Regions from separate parts of the Staphylococcus coagulans genome, predicted to be linked through region 1. Evidence: predicted binding sites of a transcription regulator. Region 1 holds the regulator's gene; the other holds the start of a gene.

Region 1 (8,543 bases):
CAAAAAATTGAAGTCATGAATGATGATGATTAAGGATGTGCGTAACTATGAAAGTATTGATTTGTGAAGACGATCCAAAACAACGTGAACGCATGGTATCCATTATTGAAAACTATATTATGATTGAAGAAAAACCTATGGAAATCGAAATTGCCACAGATAATCCATATGAAGTGTTAGAAGCTTCTAAAAACATGAGTGATATTGGCTGTTATTTTCTAGATATTCAATTAGAATCTGATATTAACGGGATTAAACTTGGAAGTGAGATTCGTAAGCATGACCCTGTTGGTAATATCATTTTTGTAACAAGCCATACTGAATTGACTTATTTGACATTTGTTTACAAAGTTGCAGCGATGGATTTTATTTTTAAAGACGATCCTGAAGAATTACGTACACGAATTGTTGATTGTTTAGAAACTGCATTAAAACGTTTAGATTTATTAACGAAAGATAAAACTGTTGAAACATTAGAACTGAAACGCGGCAGCAATTCTGTTTATGTTCAATATGATGATGTGATGTTTTTTGAATCATCACCTAAATCACATCGTTTGATTGCACATTTAGATAATCGCCAAATCGAATTTTATGGCAATCTCAAAGAGTTAGCGCAAATTGATGATCGCTTTTTTAGATGTCATAACAGTTTTGTACTCAACAGACATAACATAAGTAGTGTGGATTCTAAAGAACGCATTGCATATTTTAAAAATGAAGAGTTTTGTTATGTTTCAGTACGTAATTTAAAGAAAATATAAACAAGCAGGAAAAGAATCACCTGCTTGTTTTTTTATTGGATTGTATTTATTTTTAGATTATTCTTCTGTCATTTCTGTCGCAATATCATATTTAGTCATTTTTAAATAGACTTGCCCCGAATCCGTAACGACCTTAATTTTATTCGATGTTGTTTTCGGGAAAATACGTGAAGTTAACACACGTTCGCCTTCGTTGCAAAAGATTTCGATACTCGATGTATCTACAAAAATACGCAATTGTTTTAACTCTGAGTTTAAACGTGTACTTCTTGATGTCCCTTCTACCGGAAATGGCAGTGCGCCACTATCAAAACGCTCAAGTATGACTTCTTTCGTTGCTGTCTCATAACGAATGACAGTCGATTCATGACTAGAAGCACGTAACTGTAATTCAAAAGCAGAAGATTCGTTTTCTAAAATATCAACGACTAGTTCATACTGGACCCCTTCATAGGGATGGAGCTGTTTAATAAATTTATTAGCGTAGCCTAGCGCTGATTCTTCGTTACTGCGCAACTTTCTCAAATGCATATGTGGTTTTTGTTTCAATATTTGATTTTCAATAGTCAATGTTCGAGGAAGTGTTAGACAGTGTGTCCAACCATCGGCATCTGTTGGGTACTCTACATCAGGTATACCCATCCATCCTATTAAAACGCGTCTCCCCGCTTCATCCTCTATCGTTTGCGGTGCATAAAAATCAAAACCTGCATCTAATTCTTGAAATTCACCATGTTCGAATACGAGTGTTTCAAAATCTAATGTCCCTACGATATAGCCACTTAAATACGTATTTTGATATTGATCAGATTCCACACCTTCAGAGCAGAATAGGAAAATATCTTTTCCATGAATTTGAAAATAGTCTGGTGAAGTCCACATATGTCCAAAACTCTGTAATTGCGTTTTTATTTCACCTTTAAAATGCCAAGGTCCTTCTGGTTGATCTGCGACATACATGAGAAGACAACCTGTTAAATCTTCACGCTGTGCACCAATCACAGCATATAATTGTTCCCCTTTTTTAAATACTTTCGGATCTCCAAACTGCTGTGTATAGCCTTCAGGTGGCGTACTAATTGCCGGCGGAGATAATTTTTCTACTGCTCCATCGTCTTGTACCTTAGCAATAACTTGGCTACTTTTAAGCTCCCAATTCTCATCTCTATGGCTTGCAGTATACATATAATAAAGCGACGACTGATAAGAAAATGCACTGCCGCTATGTATGCCATGACTGTCATATGTCTGGTCAGGACGTAAAACCACACCTTTATCTTTGAAAGTCACTAAGTTATCACTTGTTAGTTGTCTCCAATATTTTAAGCCATCTACTGGCCCTAAAGGAAACCACTGATGTGCGATATAATATTGGCCATTAAAAAAAATTAAACCACTCGGATGACTGAGTAATCCTGTAGGTGGTTGAATATGAAAAATTTGACGATATGGAGAAGACTTTACTTTTTCATGTAATGCTAAAATTTCCTTTTCATCTACTTCCTCATATTTACGATATCGCATTTCGCGACTCCATTGTTCCATATGTATCCTCCTTATCTCATACTGCTGATCATATATGCCACCTGTTGTTACATATAAACCAAACCTTGCGCTTATTTTGATGATTTGCTGTTACTATGATACGACGCGTTAAACACGTTAGAGTTATGTAAAAATAAAAAAGACGCTACGTTTGAGCATCATGATTTTAATTTGCATTGGAAAAGTAAGCTGTCCCCATCTTAGCTCCTCCATATGATCTCAGTAGCTATTTTATCATAAAAATGTTTAAGCATGTCCTAAAATTAAGACCTTAGACTCTTTTATATTGCTTTATCTTAATATTTTAAAATATGATATCGTACAAAAAGCAGCTGAGATATACCTCAACTGCTTTATACCATATAAATTATTCAATTATTATTGAACGTGCTATCATTTACGCCTTTTGAACCGTAATCGTCCAAGACGCATAATCTATTTGTTCAAATTCAGTCACTGGATAGTTTTGCTCTGCTGCCCAATTGGGAATAGCCTCTGTGGCTTGTGTACAGTCAAAGTCAATTTTCAGTTCATCGCCTAGTGCTAATTCCTCCATCTTTTTCTGTGCTTCAATTAAAGGAAATGGACAAACCATGCCCACTGTACCGAGTTCATATAACATTGTGAAGCTCCTTTCGTTTCATTTTTAAATATTAACAGATTGTGGTGATGTATGCGTTTGTTGTTGACGCGCTGCTTTTAAAGGTTTCACAAATAAGAAATGGCTCATAAACCATGTCCCTAAAATCATAGCCACTAAAGCTATCCAACCTTGCCATGACAATGCAGCAGTTGCAACTAAACCATTACCTATTGAGCATCCACCTGCGAGCGCTGCACCAAATCCCATACATGCACCACCAATAACACTATTACGTATTGTTTTAATATCTGGTAAACGCCATTTAAATTCTCTTGAACCACGTGCTGCAATATACGATCCTACAAAAATACCTAAAACGAGGAAAACACCCCAGTCAATGAAAGAAACATTTCCTGTTGTTAAAAAGGCGATTAAGTTCGCAGATGGTGTCGTAATGCCTAGCCCACCTTCTCTTCCTGTTGAAATACTCATTGGCCAAGCGATAAGTGCAATGAAACCTATCGCAATCGCTGCAACAAAAGGATGAAATCGCTTTTCAAATAAAAAGTGACGTACCCCAGTATAGCGTGGTTTTAATTTTGGTATAGCGATTTTTGATTTTGGCTTTTTCAACGTGGTCATAACCAAAAATAGCGTAACACCAGTTAATAAGATTAACCATATCCAACTTGGTACCCCTGTAGATGTCGCCATATCCGCTTCATAAACGGTTTGTTGATTAATTGTATCTTTCAGTGGTAACAGAACGCCATATTTAGAGATTGCTGCAAATAGTGCATACATGAAAAGTGCAATCCAACTGCCAATTAAACCTTCCCCTGCACGATACCATGTCCCAGTGGCACAACCTCCTGCGAGTACAATCCCAATACCAAAAATAAATGATCCAACAATCGTTCCTACAATTGGAAATGTCCCATTATCTATCGTGATAACACCCAATGAAGTTAATATATATAAGCCAATAGCTTGGATATTAATCGCAATAAGCAACGCATAAAACATCTTATTATTTTTTTGAACATACATATCTCTAAAGCCACCCGTCAAACAAAAACGCGTACGTTGCATTACGAAACCAAGTAAACTTCCCACAATCAATCCACTTATCACGGTCCAAATCAATATTCCTACCCCCTATATCCGATTAACATTATAGGTATTATAAAAAATAAGACCTTATTTTTCAAGTACATTTTAAAAATAAATATAAAAACATATATTTTTTCTCAAGTTCATTTGAATACATTTGTATATTTAAACATACATGCTTTAGAACTGACCTATGCGCAATAAAAAAAGAGTATAAAATCTAATATTATCATTAGACTTTTATACTCTCTTCATAGTGCTATGTTTTAATTTACAGTTCATCCAAACAAATCTTTTTGTATGTATGGATAATTTTCATAAAAGGTTAACCATTATAATTTTTCATAAAGAATAATAATGATTGTAATTCCACACCTAAATCAATTTGATGTACTTGTACAGATTGAGGTACGTGCACACGTTTCGGTGTAAAATTAAGTATTCCTTTCACACCTGCATCTACAAGTGCATCGGCCACTTCTTGTGCTACTCTTCCTGGTGTAGCAATAATAATGACTTCTAACGCTTCAGCTTCAACGGTACTTTTTATCTCGTCCATTGATTTTACCGTCACATCACCCACTTGTGTACCAATGATTTCCTCACTGATATCAAAGGCTTCAGTAATGGTCATATCATCGTGAATTGAAAAGTTATAAGTGATTAGTGCCTTACCTAAATTCCCTACGCCAACAATGCCTATTTTGATTTCATCAGAATCGCTTAACTCAGATTTGAAGAATTCCAATAGACTATCAATATTGTAACCATAACCTTTTTTCCCAAGCTCTCCAAAATATGAAAAATCTCGGCGAATTGTTGCAGAATCTATATTTAAGCCTTCACTTATCGCTTTTGAATTCACACGATCTTCACCTTTAGCCTTTAAAATATTGACAAATCGGTAATATAAAGGGAGACGTTTTAAGGTCGCTCTAGGAATTTTATTGCTTTCTTTTCCCATTTTAAAGTCCTCCGTAGTCTTTCTTATGCGTGCACTCATATACATAGTATGTGATAATAATTATAACTTAATTTTATGGTTATGAAAACATTAAGTGCTTGATACATATTGCGTTTATTGTACAATAATTAAGAATGAAAGGAGCATGCCATATGATTTTAATGCAATTAAGTCACGTCACCAAATCGTTTGATGGTGAAGAGATTTTTGAAGACGTCAACTTTGAAGTAAAAACCGGCGAACGAATTGGCATTGTAGGACGTAACGGTGCGGGTAAATCAACATTGATGAAAATCATCGCTGGTGTTGAAAACTATGATTCCGGCCATATCTCTAAAATCAAAGGCTTGAAATTAGGCTATTTGACACAACAAATGACATTAAATACCCAAAACACAGTCTTCGAAGAAATGGCCAAACCGTTTGCGCATGTTCAATCCATCTCAGAGCGTATGAAAGTTGAAACCGATTGGCTTGCAGCTCATGCGGATATGTATGAGTCAGTAGAATATAAAACGCATATTGATCAATATGAAAAGCTCTCAAATGAATTTGAACAGCTTGAAGGCTATCAATATGAAAGTAAAATTAAAACTGTTTTAAATGGACTGGATTTTAGTGAAGCAGATTATCATCGTCCGATTAATGATTTTAGCGGCGGACAAAAAACACGTCTGTCATTAGCACAAATGTTATTAAGCGAACCTGATCTCCTTCTTTTAGATGAGCCGACGAACCATTTAGATATGGCCACAACAGAATGGCTAGAAGATTATTTAAAATATTTCAAAGGCGCTATCGTTATTATTTCACACGACCGATTCTTTTTAGATAAAATCGTAACTCAAATTTACGATGTTTCATTAGGTGAAGTTAAACATTATGTCGGAAATTACGCTAAATTTATCGAATTAAGAGATCAATATTATCAAAAGCGTTTAGCTGAATATGAAAGACAACAAAATGAAATTAAACGTCTTGAAACTTTTGTGGAAAAAAACATTACACGTGCTTCCACGAGTGGTATGGCTAAAAGCCGTAGAAAAGTTTTAGAAAAAATGGAACGCCTTGAAAAGCCGATGTTAGACGCTAGAAGTGCGAACATTCAATTTGATTTTGATCGCAATACTGGAAATGATGTCATGCACATTCAAGATTTAACGATTGGATATGTCTCCCCTATTACGCAACCCATACAATTTGAAATCAACAAAGGGGATCATATCGGTATTATCGGTCCTAATGGGATAGGTAAATCTACTTTAATTAAAACTTTAGCCAAACGCCTTCCACCTTTATCGGGGCAAGTGATTGATGGTGCAAATCTTAAAATTGGCTACTATGATCAAAAACAAGCAGAATTTCGTTCAAACAAAACTATTTTGAATTTTGTGTGGGACCAATATCGTCAAATGCCTGAAAAAGATGTGCGTGCCGTTTTAGGACGCTTTTTATTTACGCAAGATGACGTATTAAAAGTCATCAATGATTTATCAGGCGGTGAAAAAGCACGCTTGCAATTGGCATTACTCATGTTAGAACGTAACAATGTGCTCATATTAGACGAACCGACAAACCACTTAGACATTGATTCTAAAGAGATGTTAGAGCAAGCTTTAAAACATTTCCAAGGGACACTCATTTTTGTTTCGCATGACCGCTATTTTATCAACCAATTGGCGAATCGAATTTTTGATTTAAACGAAAAAGGTGGCACGCTTTATTTAGGGGATTATCAATACTATTTGGAAAAGTTAGAGCAACAACAAGCACTTGCTGCATATGATAACCAACAAAATCAAGCGACGTTAGAAGTAGATTCAAGTACTCAGCCAACGACTTATCAAGATCAAAAGACGCTTCGTCGTGAAAAGCGTAAAATAGAGCGCCAGATTGAAAGTGACGAAAGCCAAATTTCTGAGTTAGAAGACAAGATTGCAGCGATTGATTTACAAATGACAGATGAAGCTGTCATTAATGATTTCGAAAAAACACAATCTCTAGCTGAAGAACGTCAAAAAATCGAACAAGCATTAGAACAAGTGATGACAAACTGGGAAGAATTACAACTTTTGTTAACTGAATATGAAGATTAAATGAAGTAAACCGAGTAAAATTTTCTACTCGGTTTATTTTTTTAATCACCTACTGTTTACATTTCGTCCACATATGAAATAGCATAACACCAACTATCCACAAAGTTATCCACATTATCCACAAGTTAAAAGCTAGAATATTCTATCCTTATGCACAATTATATACAACTTATCCCCGATTTTACGCCAATGTTATGCACAGGTTCTTAACAACTTGTGCATAAGTACGCATGTTCTCTATTGACTTTTGCTCAATCAGAAAAGTGAGCTTAAAATGTGAAGATTTAAGTTGTTTATAGTTATACATCTATATAGACAAGCATCTAAATTTTAATGGTGATTAGAATATATCACTTTTCTTTTGACATAAAAAGGAGAGACAGAAATCGTTTGATTTCGTTGTCTCACCCTCAAAATAAGGTTGCTGTTTAAAAACGTGCAACATTCATTATTCATGATCTAAATACATTTCAATATCCATACTGCTTTTACCATTTAAAGCCATGTCGCCCCGAATTCCTTTTTCATAAATATAATGAGCTGCTGCTCCAATCATTGCGGCATTATCCGTACATAGACGTGGTTCTGGAATAGCGAGTTCTATGCCTATTTCACGCGTAGCTTGTTCTAAAGCTTTACGAAGCCCTTTGTTACTTGCTACACCTCCAGCTACTATCAACTGTTTAACATTGTAATCTTCACAAGCACGCATTGCTTTTCCAACGAGCACTTCCACTACGCTGTTTTGAAAACTTGTCGCAACATTTTCAGGAATCACTTGCTCACCTTTTTGCTTTAGATTGTGCAATTTATTAATCACTGCACTTTTCAAACCACTAAAGCTAAAATCATAACTCTCAGGCTCCAACCATACACGAGGAAATTGATATGTGTCCTCACCTTGCGTTGCTAATCGATCAACCGCTGGGCCTCCGGGATAAGGTAAACCAATTGTTCGTGCGACTTTATCATAAGCTTCGCCTACTGCATCATCTCGTGTTTCACCAATAATCTCAAATTGTAAATGATCTTTCATATAGACAAGCTCCGTATGTCCACCCGAAACAATTAATGCAATTAATGGGAATTTCAATCCTGTTCCAAGTTGGTTCGCATACACGTGCCCCGCAATATGATGGACAGGTATAAGTGGTTTATCATTAGCAAAAGCTAGTGACTTAGCAGCATTGACACCCACAAGTAACGCACCAATAAGACCTGGGCCTTGCGTTACAGCCACTGCATCAATCTGGTCCATTGATTTGTCTGCTTGTTGCAATGCATCTTCAATGATTAATGTTATATTTTCAACATGATGACGACTTGCGACCTCAGGGACAACACCGCCAAATCGTTTATGACTGTCAATTTGACTTAACACACTATTACTTAAAATTTTTGTTCCGTTTTCTATTACACTGACACTTGTTTCATCACAACTTGTCTCAAGTGCCAAAATCGTTGTATTCTCAGTCATT
Region 2 (8,543 bases), 680 kb from region 1:
CATTTCGTCTCTATCAAACGGCAAACCTTCATCTATCAACTGTTCGATAAGCGGATAACTTTGTTGGATGACCGTTTTAAGCATGTGAAGATCTCCCATTTGCGCCCCTGCTTCAAATGTATCACGTGCATGCTGTTCACCTTGATCTTCTTCATATTTTGAAAAACAAATGCCTCCTTGTGCAAAGTAACTATTATTTTGACTCAGACGGTCTTTAGTGACACAAATCACTTCAATGTCTGACTTCAAAGCGCGTATGAATGATAAAGCTGCAATACCACTACCGACAATAATAACACGCAATTTATTTACACCTCTGTTTACACTAATATATACATATATGTTAACATTTATATACGCACTGATTTTGTCACAAAAAAACGATAAATGCAAGTGGAGGAAAAAAATAATGATTTATTTAGACAATGCGTCGACAACTAAACCTGATTCTGAAGTGCTATCGCTCTATCAAGAAGCACAAGCCTCAATGTACTTTAATAGCGAAAGTCTACACATTGGCGGAGAAATGATAAAAGAAACACTCCATTCATGTCGGACTTATATTCAACGCTACTTTAATACGACGAAAGAGATACTTTTTACGACAAGCGGTTCACACGCCAACTTAATCGCGATACAAAATTATTTAACGTCACACAAACAAGGGACCGTCGTGGTCTCCCCTTATGAGCACCCTTCTATATGGGCTGCACTTGCGCAATACGAACCTCAAATTACGGTCGTTCAAATGCCATTAAACGACCAAGCTGAAATTAATATCGCTGCGCTCGAACAGTTGCTCAATCAAGACACTTTATTAGTCATCGCACAGCACGTGAATTCTGAGACAGGCTACATCTTACCTATTGAAGCGATAGCGACACTGGCACATCAGTACCATATTCCTTTTCATGTGGACGGTGTTCAAGCCGTACATAAGATTGAACGCACATCACTCGATCAAATCTGTACTTCCTATTCGTTTTCTGGGCATAAATTCCATGGGACAAAAGGGAGCGGTGTAGTCGCCATGTCTCATGCTTATGTCCGTCCTTTAAATCAACACTATTTTCATGAACAGGGAACACGTAATGGTACACTAGACTTGCCTAGTATTCTTGCGCTGACGAAAGCTTTGACCTTAACGTCGCATTTCGACCATTTACAACGTCTCCACCACTATGCAAAACAGCGCGCTGAAATGATTGGTTTCACAGTCTTAACGTTCACACAGCAAGCACCCCATATTTTAGGTTTAATGACACCTCACTTTGAAGGTCAATGGTTAATGCAGTCACTGTCTAGTCGGAATATATGCATTTCCACTGGAACAGCCTGTGGTCATGGGGTATTATTGAGTCAAGGCCTGATTCATAAAATCCAACATGACCAACTACAACCTGATCAATATATTAGAATTTCATTTTCAAAAGAAACGACAATCGATGAAATTGATCAGTGCTTTAGTCAAATTGATCATATTTTTAAAGGGGTGCCCACCAATGAGTCCAGCTGAAAAAAGACGCAAAAAAATAGTCGAGCTTCTTAAACAATCGGATAGACCCATTAAAGGCGGGGATCTGAGTGAAATGTTTGACGTTTCTCGACAAATTATTGTTAAAGATATTTCTCACTTAAAAACACAAGATTATCCTATTCACTCTACTAGCAAAGGTTATTTCTTCAATGATAAACCTCAAGGTAGGCCGTTTAAACGTGTCATCATGTGTGAGCATGACCACACGCAAATCGAAAAAGAATTAACATCCATTGTTGAAAATGGTGCCATGATTGATAATGTCTCTGTCGAACACCCTATTTACGGTACGATTCAAGCTGAATTGATGATTGAATCCATTGAAAACATTCAATCCTTTGTTGAGGATATGGCAAAATATCAAGGCACAATGTTAGCAGAATTAACAGACTTGATTCATTTGCATACCATTTCAGCAGATTCCGAAAAAATACTTGATAATGCCGTTCGAGACTTACAACAACAAGGTTTTATCGTTGACGTTCAATCATAATAAAAGATGACGCATTGATGATATACGCTCAAAATAAAACCATCATGAGTTGTCACAACTTCAAACACGCGTTGTAGCTCACTTATCTATAAAAAATATGCTCCTTTCAAAGTTTCCATGCTTTCAATGTCCACTTTGAAAAGAGCATATTTTCATTTTCAAGCTCATTAAGCTCGAGGCATCAGCTGAAGACACATCTTCAAGTGCTGTATGATGGGTATCGTAAGCCTCAACTTACATAATGCCAATCAGTTTCATCCAAAGCGAGCCAATACCTAACCAAATGATAAAATAAACAATACTTAATATAAAGTTCATCGTCCACCAACGCTGTTGACTGACATAGCCTGATGCAAAAAGAATAGGTGCAGGCCCACTACTATAATGCGTTGTGGATGCAAGTAAGTTACCAAAAAAGCCAAGCATCAAAGCACTGAACAATGGTGGCGCACCCGCTGCTATTGCGACACCCAATAACGCTGCGTACATCGCACTGACGTGTGCGGTCGCACTTGCAAATAGATAATGTGAATAAAAATAGAAAATGACTAAAATTACCAATACAATCGGCCAACTGAGTCCACCTAAGCTGTGCGCGATCGCATGACTCAACCAAGGAATGAAGCCTAATTCATTCAATTGACCAGCCATAAGTACCAGTACTGAGAACCATATTAAAGTATTCCATGCCCCGGTTTCATTAAGAATATCTTTCCAATTCAACACACCTGTTAAAAGTAATAAAGATAATGCAATAAAAGCAGTGAGTGTTGTATCAATATGCACAAAACTTCCAATAATCCACTGAACAAGCGCAATTAAGAAAATTCCGATCATAAACTTTTCTTGTAATGCGATATTCCCCATTTTTTCTAATTCTTTTTCCGCCCAACTTTTGGCGTTTGGTGTTTCTTTAATCGTTGGGGGATAGATTTTATAAATTATAAACGGCACAACAATTAAAGAAATCAAACCCGGTACTAAAGCGGCTAAAAACCAATTCATCCATGTAATTTGTACTTTAGCTGTACTCTCTGCAAGATTCTGTGCTAATGGGTTACCGGCCATAGCTGTTAAAAACATTGCTGCTGTAATCAAATTACCTTGGAACTCTGTAAAAATAAGAAAAGCCCCCATTTTGCGCTCCGTATGATCTTTCGGCGACGAACCAAATGATTTCGATAAGGATTTAATGATGGGATACATAATTCCACCTGCACGTGCAGTATTACTCGGCGTCGCTGGTGCCAAAATCAAATCCACACCGACTAATGAATAGGCTAAGCCGAGTGTTTTCTTACCAAATATTTTAACAAAATGTAATGCGATTCGTTGTCCTAGCCCTGTTTTCACAAAACCCCTTGAAATAAAAAACGCAATCGCAATCAACCAAATGCTATTGTTGCCAAACCCTTGCACAGCCGTTTTCATATCAACAATGCCACAAGCGACCATCAGTGTAAAACCGATAATTGAAACAGCGCCAATCGGCATCGGCTGTGTAATACAAGCAATAATCGTTGCTACGAAAATCGCCAACATATACCACGCTTGAGGATCCACTGCATCAGGCTTGAAAGGCATCAACACCCAAATCAATAAACCTACCACAATTGGAATAATAAATTTATGATACTTTACATTATTTTCCATAACCATCTTCCTTTTATTTTTTTAAATGATTATTATATACCAATAGTAACATAGCCCGTTCTCATAAATAAATCGACACTCTTAAAATATTCACAGTTTTTTAACAAATATAAAATTAAGAATAAAAGTGCTTATATTCTAACGTTTTTCTATACATATTATAATAATAATTCACTGATTTTCTATTAAAAATTTATTTTCTTTATATGAAAAACCTTTACCTTTTTATAAGAGTATACTATAATGATTGTGAAATTATTCACAATATAGTGGGAGGTATTCAATATGACTATAGTAGTAAAAGAACAGAAACAAGAAACAGATGTTTTTGAAATGATTCATCTGCTGGCTCAAAACGGCCAAGCTGCCCTTGAAGGACTCTCAAAAAAATCACAGGCTGAAATTGATCACATCGTTCATGAAATGAGCATGGCTGCGGTGGATCAACATATGGCACTTGCTCGCCATGCTTGTGAAGAAACAGGACGTGGTGTATACGAAGACAAAGCCATTAAAAACCTCTATGCATCTGAGTATATTTGGAACTCCATTAAAGATGATCAAACTGTCGGTATCATTGATCAAGATGACCAAAGAGGTTTGACATATGTCGCTGAACCTGTCGGCATCATTTGTGGGGTAACACCAACAACTAACCCAACATCAACGACTATCTTTAAAGCAATCATAGCGATTAAAACAGGTAACCCGATCATCTTCGCTTTCCACCCAAGTGCACAACAATCTTCAAAAGCAGCAGCCAAAGTTGTTTTAGAAGCAGCCATCCGTGCCGGCGCACCTGAACATTGTATTCAATGGATTGAACATCCATCAGTTGAAGCAACAAAACAATTAATGAACCATGAAAGCATCGCATTAGTATTGGCTACAGGTGGTTCTGGAATGGTTAAATCTGCTTACTCAACAGGTAAACCTGCTTTAGGTGTTGGACCAGGTAACGTCCCTGCTTATGTTGAAAAATCCGCTAAAATTAAACGTGTTGTCAACGATATCATCGGTTCTAAAACTTTTGATAATGGAATGATTTGTGCATCAGAACAAGCCGCAATAGTAGATAAAGACATCTATCAAGAAGTTAAAAAAGAATTCGAAGCACATCAATGTTATTTTGTGAAAAATAATGAGCTCAAAAAATTAGAAGCAGCTGTGATGAAGGAAGACCGCTCTGCAGTGCGCCCTGACATCGTAGGACGTCCAGCTGTAAAAATTGCTGAAATGGCTGGAATTAAAGTACCGGAAGGCACAAAAATGTTAATCGCTGAACTAAAAGGTGTCGGTGAAGACTATCCTTTATCAAAAGAAAAACTCTCACCTGTACTTGCTATGGTCAAAGCCACTTCAACAGAGCACGCCTTTGATTTATGTGAAGCAATGCTACATTTAGGTGGCTTAGGTCATACAGCTGTCATTCATACTGAAGATGAACAACTCCAAGAAAAATTTGGTCTTAGAATGAAAGCTTGTCGTATTCTTGTAAATACACCATCATCTGCTGGAGGTATTGGTGATATGTATAATGAATTAATTCCTTCCTTAACTTTAGGTTGTGGTTCATATGGTAAAAACTCAGTTTCCCATAACGTTTCTGCAACAGACTTAATTAATATTAAAACGATTTCAAAACGCCGCAACAATATGCAATGGGTAAAATTGCCACCAAAAGTTTATTTTGAACAAAATTCACTTCTTTATTTAGCTGAAATGGATAAAGTAGAGCGCGTTGTGATCATTTGTGACCCAGGTATGGTGGAATTCGGCTATACATCTTTAGTGGAAGGCGTCCTCAGACGTAGAAAAATTGAACCTCAAATTAAAGTATTCAGTGAAGTTGAACCGAACCCTTCTACAGATACTGTATATAGCGGTCTCGATATGATTACAACTTTTAAACCAGATACAATCATTGCGCTTGGTGGGGGTTCTGCAATGGATGCTGCGAAAGCAATGTGGATGTTCTTTGAGCACCCAGAAACATCTTTCTTTGGCGCTAAACAAAAATTCTTAGACATACGTAAACGTACGTATAAAATTGGAAAACCTGAAAACACAAAATTCATTTGTATTCCTACAACTTCAGGCACAGGTTCAGAAGTGACACCATTTGCTGTTATCACAGATAGTGAAACACATGTGAAATACCCTCTCGCTGACTATGCGCTTACACCAGACATTGCAATTGTTGACCCACAATTTGTAATGAGTGTGCCAAAAAGTGTAACAGCAGATACAGGGATGGACGTTTTAACACATGCCATTGAATCTTATGTATCTGTTATGGCATCTGATTATACAAGAGGTTTAAGCTTACAAGCGATTAAACTTACTTTTGAATATTTAAAATCATCTGTCGAAAAAGGTGATAAAATTTCAAGAGAAAAAATGCATAACGCTTCAACAATGGCAGGTATGGCATTTGCCAATGCATTTTTAGGTATCTCTCACTCAATTGCACATAAAATCGGTGGAGAATATCACATTCCACACGGACGTACGAATGCAATCTTATTGCCACATGTTATTCGCTATAATGCTAGAGATCCGCAAAAACATACCCTTTTCCCTAAATACGAATTTTTCAGAGCGGATACAGACTATGCAGACATCGCTAAATTCTTAGGACTCAAAGGGGATACAACAGAAGAACTTGTGGAAGCACTGGCTACGGCTGTCTATGAGTTAGGTCATTCAGTCGGAATAAAAATGAACTTAAAATCACAAGGTGTGACAGAAGAAGTACTCAATGCAACGATTGATCGTATGGCTGAATTATCTTACGAAGACCAATGTACAACTGCCAATCCAAAAGAACCTTTAATCAGTGAACTGAAAGGTATCATTCAAGCCGCTTATGATTGTGAAGCATAACGATTTTTCAGCATCACCTATTCAAATTTAAAATTCGGGGCGCCTGGGACATCGCTACACCTTTATCCGTAAACGACTCTTAACCCTCATAAAACCAATGAGGGACGCAGCCCAATTCAACTATACCCAAACTGCATTGTCCCGGGCGCCCCATTATTGTCGATGTATCAATTATCTTGCGCATATATATGTTTTTTTATAAATGATAAAATGCTACTCATATCTTTTAAAATATAATCAGCTCTATTTTGATTTACAGGCATTCTTTCTTCTTTATAAGCAATCGTTTTTATAAATGCATTTTTAGATGCTTCTATTCCATAATGGGAATCCTCAATAACAATGACTTCTGAGCTTTCTAATTTTAAATAATCTAAAGCAGTGATATATATTTCAGGATTTGGTTTTGATTCTGAGAAATCTTCACCACTAACAACTAAATCGAAATAATCTAATATTTCGCACTCATTCAAAACATTTCTAATGCGTTTTTTGGTTGAAGAAGAAACAACTGCCAACTTTATATTATGTGATTTAGCCCATTCTAATAAATTAATCATTTCTTTCCTGAACAAATTTTTATATGATATTTCATTGTGATGCTTTTCTTCCAATTCTGTGTACTCTTTTTTAATTGACTCTATAGGTTCAGTGTAATCTAAGTATTCTGCCATTTTAGAGAAAAGTCTATTATACGATAAACCAACTAATTCCGAAAAATAACTATAATCCTTGCTCTTTAGCTCTGGTTTTTTGGATTTTAAATAATTAATTTGCAGGTCATAATCTATAATTTCAGTATCTACTATGACACCATCCATATCAAAAATAATAGCTTGCAATAAAATCACCTCTCATTATTTTAAATCACTTATATCATATGATATATAGTTTGGTTCAGTCTTAAATATATTATTTCTAAATCAATTCAGGACTATCTTTTCAATATCTTCAATATTCATTTTAAGTTTAACAAAATAGATTTTTATTTCAAAGTTTCTTTAGAATTCAAACGGATGAATATCGATTACAAATTAAATAAAAAATCCGAGACTTTTCCCATTAGGTTAAAAAGCCTCGGATTTTAAATACTACAATCTAATCGTTAATCTAATTCTGGTAATTTTGAAACTAATGCTTCACGGTTTGCTTCAAATTGTGGTGGTAACATTAATTTTTGACCTAATTGATCTTTAGGTTCATCACGGTCGAAACCTGGTCCAACAGTCGCAAATTCAAAAATGATATGACCACGTTCTTTAGTGTAAACTGCTTTAAAATAATTTCTATCTTTTACTTCAGTCACGTGGTAACCTTCGCCCACTAAATAGTTTTGCCAATCTTTTTGTACATTTTCATCATCCACAGACCACGCGATGTGATGTACTGTGCCTACACCCCATCGACCTTCTCTCATTGGTGTTTTTGGAATAATGATATGATGTTTGAGTTCGCCTACTGTTTCAAAGTGGAACGCATCTTCAGTATGTTCAAGCTCTACTAAGCCTAAATCGTCTACTAATTCTTTTAATGTTTCAATAGGACGAAGTGATAACAATACGGAACCATGAAAACCTAAAATACTATTCGTCTCACTTTCTTCATCGCTTTCCACTAATGCTAAATCAAGACCATGTATATCTTCAAATTCAATTGTTGGTCTTTGGAATAAAGATGTTTCTGTCACTTCTACATGATGGTCTTTAAGACGTTGAATCCAATAGTCTTTAGAATTTTTAGGGATTCTAAATGCAATACGACCTACTTGGCCACTTCCGACACGACCTTCTCTGGCATTCGCCCATGGGAAGAACGTAATCACTGTACCTGGGTCTACATTATCATTTGAAAAATATAAATGATATGTGCCTGGATCGTCAAAGTTCACTGTTTTTTTTATCAAACGTAAATTTAAAACTTCTTGATAAAATTGTTTATTTTCTTTTGGATGTCCTACAATTGCTGAGATATGAT

What was found. The regulator Rex, encoded in region 1, represses fermentation and respiration genes when NADH is low (regulators of the CRP and FNR family bind a similar motif). The targets are predictions, from matches to a motif close to TTGTGAAATATTTCACAA.
Region 2: the regulator Rex is predicted to act here: its motif matches at 3,931-3,948, upstream of adhE (bifunctional acetaldehyde-CoA/alcohol dehydrogenase).

The regions. Positions count from the first base shown of each region.
Region 1 covers NZ_CP092966.1:910,303-918,845, reverse strand. The annotation lists gene agrC (quorum-sensing sensor histidine kinase AgrC) at 1-33, shown strand, start outside; gene agrA (quorum-sensing response regulator AgrA) at 48-764, shown strand; gene KM149_RS04170 (sucrose-6-phosphate hydrolase) at 822-2,309, opposite strand; gene KM149_RS04165 (sulfurtransferase TusA family protein) at 2,707-2,931, opposite strand; gene KM149_RS04160 (YeeE/YedE family protein) at 2,956-4,038, opposite strand; gene KM149_RS04155 (redox-sensing transcriptional repressor Rex) at 4,331-4,969, opposite strand; gene KM149_RS04150 (ABC-F family ATP-binding cassette domain-containing protein) at 5,122-7,065, shown strand; gene tsaD (tRNA (adenosine(37)-N6)-threonylcarbamoyltransferase complex transferase subunit TsaD) at 7,514-8,542, opposite strand; gene rimI (ribosomal protein S18-alanine N-acetyltransferase) at 8,535-8,543, opposite strand, start outside.
Region 2 covers NZ_CP092966.1:232,425-240,967, reverse strand. The annotation lists gene KM149_RS01065 (L-aspartate oxidase) at 1-303, opposite strand, end outside; gene KM149_RS01060 (cysteine desulfurase family protein) at 410-1,516, shown strand; gene KM149_RS01055 (transcription repressor NadR) at 1,503-2,030, shown strand; gene KM149_RS01050 (anion permease) at 2,265-3,683, opposite strand; gene adhE (bifunctional acetaldehyde-CoA/alcohol dehydrogenase) at 3,969-6,569, shown strand; gene KM149_RS01040 (HAD family hydrolase) at 6,737-7,411, opposite strand; gene KM149_RS01035 (VOC family protein) at 7,675-8,543, opposite strand, start outside.